Regions from separate parts of the Flavobacterium piscisymbiosum genome, predicted to be linked through region 2. Evidence: riboswitches for the same ligand, from Rfam matches in the RefSeq annotation. Region 2 holds a riboswitch; each other region holds the start of a gene.

Region 1 (4,794 bases), 2.1 Mb from region 2:
TCTTCAATAAATGCGTCAACACCTTTTACCAATGAATGGGTAATACGTTCCTGAACCGTTCCTAAACGCCATTCCTGAATCGCTTTTTCATCACTTTTTACTTCGCCTTTTACGTTCTCAGCAAAATCTAAAAGTCGTTCTGTGGCATCATCTCGTCTGTTTAAGATTACGTCTTCAACGTGTTCTAATAAATCTTTCGGGATATCATCGTAAATCGAAAGCATCTCCGGATTCACGATTCCCATTGTCATTCCGTTCTTGATTGCATGGTATAAAAATACCGAGTGCATCGCTTCACGAACGTGATCATTTCCTCTAAAAGAGAATGAAACGTTACTCACTCCACCACTAATATGTGCATGCGGCAAGTTATCTCTAACCCATTTTGTACCTCTAAAAAAGTCCAAAGCATTTAAGCGATGTTCTTCCATTCCGGTTGCAACGGGAAAAATATTCAAATCGAAAATAATATCCTGTGGAGGAAAGCCAACTTTATCAACCAAAATATCATACGAACGCTGACAGATTTCGACTCTTCGGTCAAAATTATCGGCCTGACCCACTTCGTCAAAAGCCATGATAATGGCCGCCGCTCCGTATCGTTTGATTAATTTGGCGTGGTGAATAAAGGCTTCTTCGCCTTCTTTCAATGAAATCGAGTTTACAACACTTTTTCCTTGTACTACTTTCAGACCTGCTTCGATGATTTCCCATTTCGAGCTGTCGATCATAATCGGCACTCTCGAAATATCCGGTTCTGATGCAATCAAATTCAGGAATTTAGTCATTGCCTGAACACCATCAAGCATTCCTTCATCCATATTAATATCGATGATCTGTGCTCCACCTTCTACTTGTTGTCTTGCAATATCAAGCGCCTCGTCATATTTCTCTTCCTTGATTAAGCGAAGGAATTTTCGCGAACCTGTTACATTCGTACGCTCGCCAATGTTTACAAAAACACTTTCGGGCGTAATAATCAACGGTTCTAATCCTGCTAATACAAGGTCTCTTCTTTTTTCTGCCATTTCTTTTTTAAGTTACTAAGATTCTAAGTAGCTTAGATTCTGAGTTTTTTTATTCTATTTTTTATAAGGTTCGAAGACCTTTTATCTCTATAATTTTTTTTGGGCGTGTTCGCCGAAAAAGGCGAACCGGGCTATTCGTTCCTAGTCCTCGCACTTCCTGCGTCAGGCTGTGGGCTATCCTCTTCTATCCCTCACGCGGTATCCGTTTCAAAAGACGATTTATTTTTTCACTATTTTAATTGTCTTTTTTAAAATCTTTGAACGTATTATATGTCGTTCCTACGTTGCTATAAACATTTCGTTCCTACGGAACTTTGTTTTGAATCGTTCATCATTTTCAACGGAATAAATTCCGTCGCTACCAACATTTCGTTCCTCCGGAACTTAAATTTATATTTTAAAAAAAGAATATCTTTTTCAATTAAAATTCCTAATTCAAATATTTACTCGTTGGTTCTGTGTATCGCTTCATTTCTTTTAAAAGTCTATTCACACGTAAGTCTTTTATTGAAACGGTTTGATTAAAAATTAAACTACCTCCTCCATTAATTTCTATTTTAGAATCATCTAAATCTAAATGACACACATATTTAAAGTTTTTTTGAAATACATTTAAATCTTCTTTCATAAAAAAACCTGTTGACAGGCCGTAAGTTCCAAGAGGAAGCATGTGATTACTAGTGCATATTAATGATCCATCAAGAAAATTATTCTTTTTCAATTCCTGATTCTCCGGTTTATCTAATAACGCAACTGTATATAAATCATCATCTTCATATTTAATCAAAACAACACCATAATAATTGCCATCTTCTTCATATGAATAACAATTTCCTATTTGAACTATGGAATCTGAAGTTTCAAGTTTTATTTTTATTTCAGTTTTTACATCCTTTGGCTCTAATGTTTCAACTGCTGATTTTTCTTGAATTTCTTCATTTTTATTCAACTTTTTATAAGAATATATAGCAAATAATAATAAAATTGGTATTAAAATATAATGAACTCTCTTATTCTCCATACTTTCTTTATCTTATAAAATTTTGTGATCTCTCAAATTGAACTTTATTTTTTCTTAAAATCATACCTACAAGGTTTTAAAAACCTTGCAGGAAACGGAAATGTTTATGCAATTACTGGCGCCACACGTGGCTTATAATCCTTCGCTACTTCAGCAATTAATCTGATGTGATCCGGAGTAGTTCCGCAACAACCACCAATTATGTTGATTAAATTATCGTCTAAATATTCCTTAATTAAAGCCTGAGTTTGTTCCGGCGTTTCATCATATTGCCCGAATGCGTTTGGCAATCCTGCATTTGGGTGTGCCGAAACGTTGAATTGTGTATGCTGAGATAATGTTTTCAAGTATGGCTTCAATAAATCGGCTCCAAGAGCGCAATTGAAACCAACACTCAATAACGGAATATGTGATACCGAAATCAAAAACGCTTCAACCGTCTGTCCAGAAAGTGTTCTTCCTGATGCGTCGGTAATCGTTCCCGAAACCATAATTGGAATATCAAGATTACGTTCGTCTTTTACTTCTTCGATTGCAAAAAGTGCAGCTTTTGCATTTAAGGTATCGAAAATGGTTTCCACCAAAAGTAAATCGCAGCCACCATCCATTAAAGCTTCTACTTGTTGTTTGTAGGCAATACGCAAATCATCAAATGTTACGGCTCTATAACCCGGATCATTTACGTCTGGTGACATACTTGCCGTACGGTTTGTTGGTCCGATTGAACCAGCTACAAAACGTGGTTTGTCTGGGTTTTTAGCGGTGAATTCATCGGCTACTTCTCGTGCAATTTTAGCCGATTCGTAGTTTAATTCGTAAACCAAATCTTCCAGGAAATAGTCGGCCATACCGATCGTAGTTCCTGAAAAAGTATTGGTTTCTACGATGTCTGCGCCGGCTTCGTAATAAGCAGCGTGAACATCGCGAATTGCTTGTGGTTGTGTTATGGATAGTAAATCGTTGTTTCCTTTTAAGGGATGCGGAAAATCCTTGAAACGCTCTCCACGAAAATCTTCTTCGGAGAAATTATAGCGCTGCAACATTGTTCCCATTGCTCCGTCAAGGATTAGGATATTTTTTTTTATTGCTTCCTGAATTGTTATTGCCATGTCTTTTAGCTTTTAGCTGCTAAGGTACTGAGGTACTAAGATGCTAAGTTTTTTATTCTATTATTAAAACATACCTAACAGTCCCGAAGCCTCGGGATGAAAACCTGTTAGAATACGTGTTTTGATTCACATTAATTCCAAAAAATCACTATTGTAAGCTAACTAGCCCCGATTAAGCCGGTATCCTCGTAGTGCAACGGAGAGATATAGGCGAAAGCGGGAACGATGACAGCAAAAAATGCGTCAATGATTCGCTCATAATACTGAATTCAGTAAAATAATATTGTATGGTTGTCAGGAAGAGTTTTGGGAAATACTTTATGTATTTGTGTTATCTATCTTAAATACTATGAATTTGTATTAAGTAGAATTTAGCACCTTCTTTAAGATAAAGGGTTGCTAAGGTTTCATCGGGTCTATCCCTCCGCCTTTCGTGATAACTTTCAATAATTTTAAGAACAGGGCAAAGGTATGAAATAGCCTTGCTACTTGCAAATGTTTTTTTAAGTTTCTAAGTTGCAGGGATTCTGGTTGTTATTTTTTCTTACTCGCTTTCGCTAAAGGATTAAAATCTAAACAAAGCTGTAACCAAAACTCTAAATCCTTATTTCTTTGCCAGCCATTTTCGGTAACGAAAATATAGTTTTTCATTGGTCTTTCAGAGCTTGACATTGGTATTATATCGTCTCTTTCTATTGCATCTGCATAGGCATTATCATCAATTCTGCAAAGTAAAAGATTTTCTCCCGTTTGTTTGTCAAGTTGGGTTCCGCAGCACATTTTATTGTCTACCATAAAAACAAGTCCGCCAAACATTTTCTTTTCGAAAAAGCCTGCTTCTTTATATTGTAGAAACGTTCGGATTCTTTGTGCGTTATCTTCGTCGAAAGCCATTTTTTTAAGGTTCTGAAATTCTGAGTTGCTAAGATACTAAGTTTTAAAATTAATATTTCATAAAAGACTGTAAACGAGAAAGGTTCTGCTTGTCTAAGTCTCTTTTAAATTTCTTCTTTTTCATCTTTCGATAAATTTTCAAACCAATCTTTCATAAACGCTTTATTTGTAATATGTTATTTCAAAATTTTGAACTTGATTTAGGTAGAAATAATTTGTAATTAATTTTTGCAAAATATCTATTCTCTTTTGAAGCTCTTTTGCTCTTCTAGTGTTTTTCCCATTACCCTCTATTCGATCTTCTTCGTTATAAGAATTCTGACTTTCTTCGTCCGCAACATATTGTATTAAAGATTGGATATATAATTTTTTCTGTTTTTTAAAATCATATTTTTTCTCATAATATTCCTTGCCAATTACTAATTGATAGATGGAGTATTCAGCATCAGCATTTAATCTTTTATGTTGATGTCCAAAATATGTACCTCCATAATTTAAACCTTGATAAAGTCCATTAACCGCTCTATATAACTCAATTAATGTTTCTCTTTCTTTTTTAAATTTTTCGTTTCCATTTTTTTGTTTAAGGTAATACGTATAAACTAAACAAAAATAATCTTGACCAGCTTCGCTTCCAAATGTAAAACTATCTTCTTTTCCATCTTGATTTATGTATTTCTTCCATGAATTTCCCGCATAAGACTCATTTGGATTTGAAGGGAAATCTGCTTTAAATACTGGA
Region 2 (4,794 bases):
TTACGATTCCGCCACTTAAAGTCGATCCGTCTGCTAATTTCACCGGATCAAATGGTGAACTTGTCAATTCCGGAGGTAAGTTGATATGAAGCTGTGCTAACAATTTGGTTGCATAACTCGACCAGCTTACCGCCACAGTCGCAGATGCAAGTGCATATTCTAGAACCAGATCCCAACCGATAATCCAGGCCATAAATTCTCCCATTGTTGCATAAGTATACGTGTAAGCTGAACCCGCAACCGGAATCATCGAGGCATATTCTGCGTAGCATAATGCACAAAATGCACAGGCAAATGCTGCTAGAATAAAAGATAAAATAACCGCTGGTCCCGCATTTTCGGCTGCTACAATGCCGGTAAGCGAAAATATTCCTGCTCCCACAATAGCGCCAATTCCTAATGCAACAAGGTTTATTGGACCTAATGAACGTTTTAATCCTGCTCCTTCATTTTGCTCATTTTCTGAGACTAATCTTTCTATTGATTTTTTTAATATCATAATTTTATTGTTGAGAATAAACAATTTATCCCGCCTTTGATAGCGTATTAATTGTTGTTCTGCTGGTAATGTTTAGTACTAACACATAGAAATTGAGTGAATAGGAAATTCGAAGAAAAACTGTATTCTATGAGTTTAAAAAATATATTAATTATCAAAACCTGCAAACTTTTAAGAACCGTGCAGGTTTGCAGTTCTTTATTTTAAAAGTGATTTAAGTGTAGACTGAAGTTCGTCTCCATGAAGGTTTCTTGCGACAATAACACCTTTTGCATCGACTAAATAATTGGCAGGAATGGCTCTTACTCCATATAATTTAGCGATAGCACTATTCCAGAATAATAAATCCGAAACATGCAGCCAGTCTAAGTGATCGTCCTGAATTCCTTTTATCCAGTTTTCTTTCTTTTTGTCTAATGAAATTCCGACAATATTAAAACCTTTATCATGATATTCTTTGTAAGCGGCTACAATGTTTGGATTTTCTCTTCGGCAAGGTCCGCACCATGAAGCCCAGAAATCTACCAATGTATATCCTTTAAGGTTTTCAGAAAAACGAATCGATTTTCCTTCCGGATCTTTAGACACAAAATCTGGTGCTTTTTTTCCAACCTGTAATCCGTTAAGCACTTTTACAAGTTCCTGAAGTTCTTTCACGTAAGTGGAATTTTGCTGACTTTTATCTAAAAGAGAAATATTCTTAGTAATTTCTTCCGGACTCAGTCTATACGACCAATTTCGGTACAGCACATATGCAGAAACCAGAGAACCAGGGTGTTCTGTGATAAATTTACTTATATCAACATTAGCCGTTTTTCTGTAATTATTAAATAAATCCTGAGACGCAGAACCTTCTACAACCGATGTGCTATAATATTTAACAGGACTTAATTTTACTGTAATTGGAGATTTTTCAAGGAAAATATATAATGGACTTTCAGCTGTATTTAAGCTTAATCCGTACAATTCAGGAAGTTTGACTTTCGTTTTAAAACTGAATTTCCCATCGGTAACTTTTACCGAATCTATTGTAGTAAACATCTTGTTGTGAAACTTTTGCAGGTAGACATATTGAGCAACAGTATCGACAACTGTTCCTTTTAGCTGCACGTTTGCCTCTTGTGCCTGAGTTGTTGTTGCGCAAAGGCATAAAGCCAGAAATATTACTATTTTTTTCATTGGGTTTGTTTTTAAAAATTGGACATAGAAATTCCAGAACCAATATTAAAATGGTCTGTTATTGTATGGATAAAAAAGATATGGGATCTAAAAAAAAGTTACGTGTAGTGCATTCGGAAAACCAGGAGATGGTTTTCTATTTTTGAAAATAAGTTACATTGTTCCGGACAGGCAGGTAATATTTGTTCAGTTTTCATTCTAAAAAATAAATGATTTAATACTAATGATCTTATGCAGATTTACTAATGAAATCTATCTTATCTGTCCGCGTTGGCGGAAGGATTTAGCACCTTATTTGGCAACAGGTTGCTAAGACATCACCGGGCCTACTCCCTCAGTCTTTCTGGATAAGTTCATGTAGATTTTTTCTACCCTGCAAATATAATATAAATTCTATGTAATTAGTAGAGTTTAAATTTATTTTTTAAAATATTTTAAATTAATACATAGCAAAAGTAGTTGTAAAGGACAAAAAAACTTAGTAAAATAAGCCATAACAATAAAAATATCAATTTGTTATACTTTTAAAAATGCTTTGATTTTATTTGAAATATCCAGCATTTTGGGATGAAAGTTTCATCATACATTATTAAGAAATGCTTTTCAAAATAAAAAAGAAAGTACAAAAATTGATTCTTTCGAAAAATAGTAAAATTAAAAACGCTGCCTTTTTTTTAGAACATAGACCTCACCTTTTCTTACAACTTTAAAAAAAAATATTTATCTTTAAGTTTTTATGAAGGGTAAAAAATGGTTGTTCTGTTTTTTTTATAATCACTTCACTTCATGCGCTTTAGAACACAAACACTTTTTATAAGACTAACTTAAAAGTAAATTTAAAATGCAGAAAATCTTACCTTTCCTAATCATCTTCTTATGGTCTTCTGGTATTTGGAGTCAGACAAAATCTACTGATAGTATAGCCTCTAAGAAACCAGAAAAAAATATTGATTTTAATGTAATGCCTTATCTTAATTACAATAGGACAATGGATTTTATGTTTGGCGCTATCCCGATGATGATGTACAAATTGAATAAAACCGATACTATTTCGCCTAAATCTTTATCTGGTCTATCTGCGGTTTACACGACCAACAAATCCTATTTTATAGCTACGTTTAACAAATTCTTTTTTAAAGAAGATTCCTGGCGTTTGCAATTTTTCGCAGCAACGGGCAATCAAAATGCACAGTTTTATGTAGATGATATTGATGTTCCTGATTTTTACAACTACGGAACTAAAACAACAATGGCAAGTTTTACGATTCAGCGTAAACTATTCAAATCTTTTTATGCGGGATTTGGATATGCTTATGCACATTATGACACAAAATACGAAGATAATATTGAACCTTCTTCTGTCACGCATACAAATGGTTTACAGCTGATTATGTTGTACGACACAAGAGATGCTATTTATTATCCTACTAAAGGAAAAAAAATAAAATTGCGATGGCTCGATTATCCTGAATGGTTCGGAAATGATGTTAGCGCTAACAAAATTCTTTCAGAGTACAATCAATATTTTCCTATGCGAGGCGGAACGGATGTTTTGGCAGCACGCTTTGCCGGTAAGTTTGGGTTAGGAAATATTGCCTTCGAACAACAGCAAACGATTGGTAGTGAAGACATCAGAGGATATTCTGAAGGGAAATATCGCGGCGACGGATTGATGGATTTACAGGCTGAATACCGCTATAATTTTAATAAAAGAATGGGACTTGTAGGATTTGCAGGGGTTGCCACTATTTATGGTTCAGATACAGAAAGTTTTAACTGGAAATTATATCCGGGAGCCGGTGTAGGTTATCGCTACAGGGCTTTTAAAAACGAAAAATTCAACATAGGATTGGACGCTGCTGTTGGTAAAGGCGATTGGGGACTTTATTTTAGAATTGGAGAGGCTTTTTAGAGAGCTTTAATGAAATGATTTAATCGCTATATAAAAATAATTTTCTCGCAGATTTGGCAGATTTAGCAGATTTAGCAGATTTTTACTTTTTAATCGCTGTCTTTATTCTTTACTCTTTATTCTTTATTCTTTATTCTTTATTCTTTATTCTTTATTCTTTCCTCTTTGCTCTTTATTCTACCCTCTACTTACTTCCTATTCCTCATCCACTTATCTATCGGCTCCAGAACTGTATTCACAATGGTTACTAATGCCGTACAAATCAAAGCTTCGGCAAAATAACCTGAAGCGGCGATACAACCAATGGCAGCACTACACCATATTGTGGCCGCAGAATTTAGTCCGTGTACATTGGGGCCTTCTCTAAAAATAACTCCTGCTCCCAGAAAGCCAACTCCCATAACTACCTGAGCGGTAATTCGGGTTACATCGATATTGGGTGCTGTTGCCGCTACTTTTATAGACAATAATACAAAAGCAGCAGCTCCTGTAGCTACGAGCATATTGGTTTTTAATCCTGTTTCTTTATGATGCCATTGCCTTTCAAAACCTATAATGAGTCCTGCGAATAAAGCTATTACGAGTCGGGTAAAAAATTCAGTTGTTGTCAAGATGTTTGCTTTTTAATACTAAAATTTAAAACATTAAATATAAGAATTTTCAGGATGATTTAAATTCTAAAGTTTCGCTTTGTGTTATCCTAAAAGTTTTTTAAAACCTGTTAGGTATTCTGATTATTATTAAAATTAAAAGGAATAATAAAATGCATCTATAATAAAGCTACTATCTTGATATTGATATTGATGTTGAATAAATACCTAACAGGTTTTGAAAACCTGTTAGGATAGTCATGGCGGACTTTTATATATTACCGTTCTTCAGTCTCAAGAATTTGATTTTCAAGTATCATTTTTAATTGGGGAGCAAATGCCAATCCCCATTTATCAATAGCAACAATCAAGGGCATTAGGGATTCTCCTGATTCGGTTAGAAAATATTCTACTTTTAAAGGGATTTCATTATAAATTGTTTTTCCTAAAAGTCCGTGAAATTCAAGTTCTTTCAATTGGTTTTGCAATACGCGTTTTGTAATACCATTAACAGCATTGATAAGGTCTTTAGGACGTTTTATTCCTTTTGCAATTTCATCGAGTAAACAAAATTTCCATTTAGAACCCACTACTTCCATTGCTACATTAAGTCC
Region 3 (4,794 bases), 2.1 Mb from region 2:
GCGTGAGTTCTGCTAGAGGTGATTTTTTATAAAAAACTATCAATATAAAAGTTTTTTACCATATAAGTGATATAAGTTCCTATTAAGCGTTGCGCTAAGTTTCAGCTCTTTCTTAAAATTACTTATATCACTTATATGGTTTAATTAACCCCCAAAAAATTAAAATTATGTCAAAGCTTAAAATAAATATCATCCTTTTTGGAATTGGAAATATAGGAAGTACTTTGATCAATCAGATTATCGAAAGTCAGGAGTTTTTTCTCGAAAGTAAAAACATCGATTTTCATTTTCCTATTATAACCAATTCAACAGTTGCTTTTTTCGAGAAAGAAGGCGTAGGATATGCCTGGGAAACCAATTTCTTAGAATTGGCTGTTCCGTTTAAAGTGCAGGATATTATTGAATTTGCCAAAGAAAACGAATTTGAGAACTTAATAGCCGTTGATGCTACAGCAAGCGACGAGCTCATTCATCATTACAATACTTTGATCGAAAACGGATTTAATATTGTAGCGGTAAATAAAAAAGCCAATACACTGCCCATTGATTTGTATAAAGAAATCAGGGCAAATCTTAAAAAATACGACAAAGAATTTTTGTATGAAACATCTGTAGATACGGGTTTTCCGGTATTGCAAACCTTGAGAGATTTGTATTATTCGGGAGAAAAAATTACCAAGATACGAGGTGTTTTCTCTGATAATCTCAGTTATGTCTTTAATCGTTTTGCGAATGAAGAAGCTACTTTTTCATCTCTTTTAAAAGATGCCAGTTTACTCGGATTAATGAGATCTACTTTTAAAGAAGATTTATCGGGAAATGATACCGCAAGGAAACTATTGATTCTGACGAGGGAAATTGGGAAGGATTTTGATTTCTCTGATATAAAAATCAATTCGCTTATCACAGAAGAACATCTGCAGAAAAACGGAATTCTTAATAAAGATGCCATCGACAAATCATTTAAAATTGCCAAAATAACCCAGGCAGACAATCATGTACTGAGATATGTAGGCGAATTTGATTTGCAGAAAAATACCCTGGAAGTCAAATTAGTTTCAGAACCAGTTTGGTCAGCCATAGGTCAGCTAAAAGGGTCAGATACCATTTTCGAAATCTACACACAATCGTATGCAGATGTTCCAATAGCAATTCAAAGCGCTTCGGCATGTAAGCAGGCCATTTCAAGAGGGATAATAACTGACATTTTAAAAGTAGCCGAGAAAATTAAAAATAAAGAAGCAGTTTGGCTGTAAGTGGTTTCGAATAGTAGTTAGTTGTTCTTTGATATAATGAAACAGGAAAGTTCATTACGTATTTTTTTGTAGGTTTTAACGCTTATATTTTTAAATCTTAAATTTGTAAGATGTTTTTTAACGTTAAAATGATGTTTTTTAACGTTTTTTAGGATTAATTTGCTGATCCTCACTTGCATAATTGAAAAAATATTCGCACATTTGTAATACCTCAAAATTACCAGAAAAATAAACTTAATATTCTGAAAATAGTTATGTCGATCGGGACAAAAGTTGAAACAACTTTATTTCTTAATTGATTTAAAAAAAGAAGATAAAAGTAAAATATTTCGGCAGTTTCCGGGAAGCTTATTAAAATAAAACAAATGCAAGAATTTTTTAAAATAGCAAGTAAATCCAAGATGAATAAATCCCTACAGATGAACAAGATGTTTAACGTCGCACGTATTTGTGTACGCGTCTGTTGATACTAAAAGTATATATAAGTTGTATAAAACTTAAACCCTTTTGGTATTGTGATCCAAAAGGGTTTTTTTATTCCATTTGGTTGCCATAACAAAAAATTAAACAAATAATAAAGATTATAAAACGCAAACTAACATAAACTTAAATATCATGAGCAAATTAAACTACATAACAAGAACATTTTCTACTTTGAAAAACTTAAGAGCTAAAAGAAACAATCCGCCGCCAGCAAATGAATTGGTACACCCAAGATTTGGAATCACGGAGGCTGATAAAATAGCAGAAAAAAAAGAACCAAATTCATTATTGTTTTTGATGTATTCAAAAGAAAATGAAACACTTTTTATCTAAATCAAAAAGTATCATAAAATAGGGGAATACCTGCTTAATTTTACTGGGCAAATTGTTCGGTAATTTTTTGCGTACAATAGTTTTTGGTTGAATTATGTTTAAGAAATTAAGCAATCAGTTTCGATAAAATTTGTTAGTTTAAGAAATAAGTAGTTAATTTGCACCTTTAAGTTCAAACACGTATTGAAAATGTTATAAAGAAAGGACGAGGGATTAGACCCGATGAATCCTTAGCAACCCTTCGTTAAATCGAAGAAGGTGCTGCATTCTACCACGCCCAAACGTGGAAAGATAACAACAAGAATTTTCTAGTTTCACTCTAGTACTTTCTTTCTAATATTTCCACATACAAATCAATAATAAAAAGATTTGAAATTGGAAAATATACTAAGTCCCATTATAATTCAAGATTTCATCACAGAAAGTGGTGCATCATATCCATTATTGCCATTGAGCTTTACGCTTTCTGGTTTACCATTGCATAGCGCGCCTATAGTTTTGGTCAATCATGCTTTGACCGGAAATGCTCAGGTTACTGGCGAAAATGGCTGGTGGAATGACTTAATTGGCGACGAAAAAACAATTGATACCCTTAAATATACCGTATTAGCATTCGACGTTCCCGGAAACGGAAACGATTCGTTTGTAATAGAAAACTATCAGGATTTCACCACAAGAGATATTGCCAGAATTTTTATAAAAGGTCTGGAGGCATTAAATATCGCCCAATTGCACACCATTATTGGAGGTTCTGTTGGCGGAGGAATTGCCTGGGAGATCCTTGCATTAGAACCTAATATAACTCAAAGCTTAATCCCGATTGCCACCGACTGGAAATCGACCGACTGGATGATTGCTAATTGTTATTTACAAGAGCAAATACTGAACAATTCTTCGAGACCTATCGAAGATGCCAGAATACATGCTATGTTGTGTTACAGATCTCCTGAATCATTTAAAGAAAAATTTCAACGTACGATCAACAACGAGCTTGCGATTTTTAATATCGAAAGCTGGTTGGCGCATCACGGCGAAAAATTACAAAAGAGATACCAATTGTCAGCGTATAAACTGATGAACCAATTGCTCAAAACCATAGATATTACCAGAAACAGCGAAGATTTTGAAACTTTAATGTCCAGAACAAATGCAGCGATTCATATTATCGGAATCAACTCTGATTTGTTTTTTACACCAAAAGAAAATCGCGAAACTTTTCAGGAATTAAAGAAGTTCAAAGACAATGTTTTTTACAGCGAAATAGATTCGGTTCACGGACATGACGCTTTTTTAATCGAGTACAAACAATTAGATCATTTACTTGCCGATATTTTTAAGGCAGAAACAATAGAAAAATAAAATGAAAATATTAAAATTTGGAGGCAAATCGTTATCAAACGGAGAAGGACTTAACAAGGTAGTTTCAATCATTTCTGATAAAGTAAATCAAGGAGAACAAATTGCAGTTGTAGTTTCTGCCCGCGGAAATGCTACAGATGAATTAGAATATATTTTAAAACTTGCTTCCAAAAACGGCAATTACAAACCATTATTTGAAAATTTTAAAACCTACCAGGTTTCAGATTATCCTCAGGTCGATTTGTCTGAAGAGTTTACTATTTTAGAAAAACTTTTTGAAGGCGTTAGCTTAATTGGTGATTACAGCAATAAAATAAAAGATCAGATTTTATCCAAAGGCGAATTGCTTTCGGCTAAATTGTTGACAGCGATTTTAAAAGAAAAAGGAATTCCGGCAAACTTTGTCGATTCGAGAGAATTGCTAAAAACTGATTCGAAATTTGGTGATGCACAACCATTGGAACAACTTTCTAAGAAAAATGTTGTCAATTATTTCAAAGAACACAATGGTTCAACGGTAAATATCGTAACGGGTTTCATTGGTTCAAACAACAACAACGATACAACAACTTTAGGCAGAAACGGTAGTAATTATACAGCATCATTAATCGCAAATTATTTGAATGCCGAAGAATTACAAAACTTCACGCACGTTGACGGAATTTATACAGCAAATCCTGATTTGGTTGCTGATGCTAAAAAAATCGAATTTCTTTCGTTTAACGAAGCGAACGAATTAGCGAATTTTGGCGCAACAATTTTGCATGCTAAAACAATAATTCCATTATTAGAAAAAAATATCCCGCTTCGTATTTTAAATACTTTCAATCACGAAAATCGAGGAACATTAATTACTTCAGATTCAGCTAAAGAAGGAATCAAAACACTTTCGGTTTTAGAGAATTTATCATTGGTAAATCTTGAAGGACGCGGATTATTAGGAAAATCTGGCGTTGATGCCAGAATTTTCAAAGTAATGGGCGATCACAATATTAGTGTAAGTATCATTTCTCAAGGTTCTTCAGAAAGAGGAATTGGCTTGGTTGTGGCTACAGATAAAGCAACAACGGCCATGATCGAATTAGAAAAAGAGTTTGAAAATGATTTTTATTCTAAAGATGTAAACCAAATTACGGTAACAGATAATGTTTCGGTTATTTCGATTATTGGTCAGGATTTGAGCACTTTTCATAAGCCTTACACCGCTTTAATCAAAAATAAAATAGTTCCAATTTTGTTCAACAACACCGTTACGGGTAAAAACGTGAGTTTGGTGGTTAAAAAATCAGAACTTAATAAAGCGTTAAATGTAATTCACGGAGAGATTTTTGGAGTTTCAAAGAAAATCAACATTGCCATTTTC

What was found. A riboswitch is a leader RNA that binds a small molecule or an ion and turns the genes downstream of it on or off. The one in region 2 is predicted to bind S-adenosylmethionine.
Region 1: it holds a riboswitch for S-adenosylmethionine, as region 2 does, so the genes downstream of both, LNP81_RS08335 (homocysteine S-methyltransferase family protein) here and LNP81_RS16940 (TlpA disulfide reductase family protein) in region 2, are expected to answer to the same signal.
Region 3: it holds a riboswitch for S-adenosylmethionine, as region 2 does, so the genes downstream of both, LNP81_RS08240 (alpha/beta fold hydrolase) here and LNP81_RS16940 (TlpA disulfide reductase family protein) in region 2, are expected to answer to the same signal.

What each region holds. Positions count from the first base shown of each region.
Region 1 covers NZ_JAJJMM010000001.1:1,855,825-1,860,618, reverse strand. The annotation lists gene metH (methionine synthase) at 1-1,028, opposite strand, end outside; gene LNP81_RS08340 (hypothetical protein) at 1,459-2,049, opposite strand; gene LNP81_RS08335 (homocysteine S-methyltransferase family protein) at 2,154-3,158, opposite strand; SAM riboswitch class I at 3,487-3,601, opposite strand; gene LNP81_RS08330 (TfoX/Sxy family protein) at 3,693-4,052, opposite strand; gene LNP81_RS08325 (hypothetical protein) at 4,215-4,794, opposite strand, start outside.
Region 2 covers NZ_JAJJMM010000001.1:3,912,813-3,917,606, reverse strand. The annotation lists gene LNP81_RS16945 (amino acid permease) at 1-499, opposite strand, end outside; gene LNP81_RS16940 (TlpA disulfide reductase family protein) at 698-1,678, opposite strand; SAM riboswitch class I at 1,933-2,032, opposite strand; gene LNP81_RS16935 (BamA/TamA family outer membrane protein) at 2,520-3,590, shown strand; gene LNP81_RS16930 (MgtC/SapB family protein) at 3,779-4,201, opposite strand; gene LNP81_RS16925 (winged helix-turn-helix transcriptional regulator) at 4,459-4,794, opposite strand, start outside.
Region 3 covers NZ_JAJJMM010000001.1:1,835,288-1,840,081, forward strand. The annotation lists gene LNP81_RS08230 (homoserine dehydrogenase family protein) at 168-1,256, shown strand; gene LNP81_RS08235 (hypothetical protein) at 1,872-2,072, shown strand; SAM riboswitch class I at 2,262-2,370, shown strand; gene LNP81_RS08240 (alpha/beta fold hydrolase) at 2,448-3,431, shown strand; gene thrA (bifunctional aspartate kinase/homoserine dehydrogenase I) at 3,433-4,794, shown strand, end outside.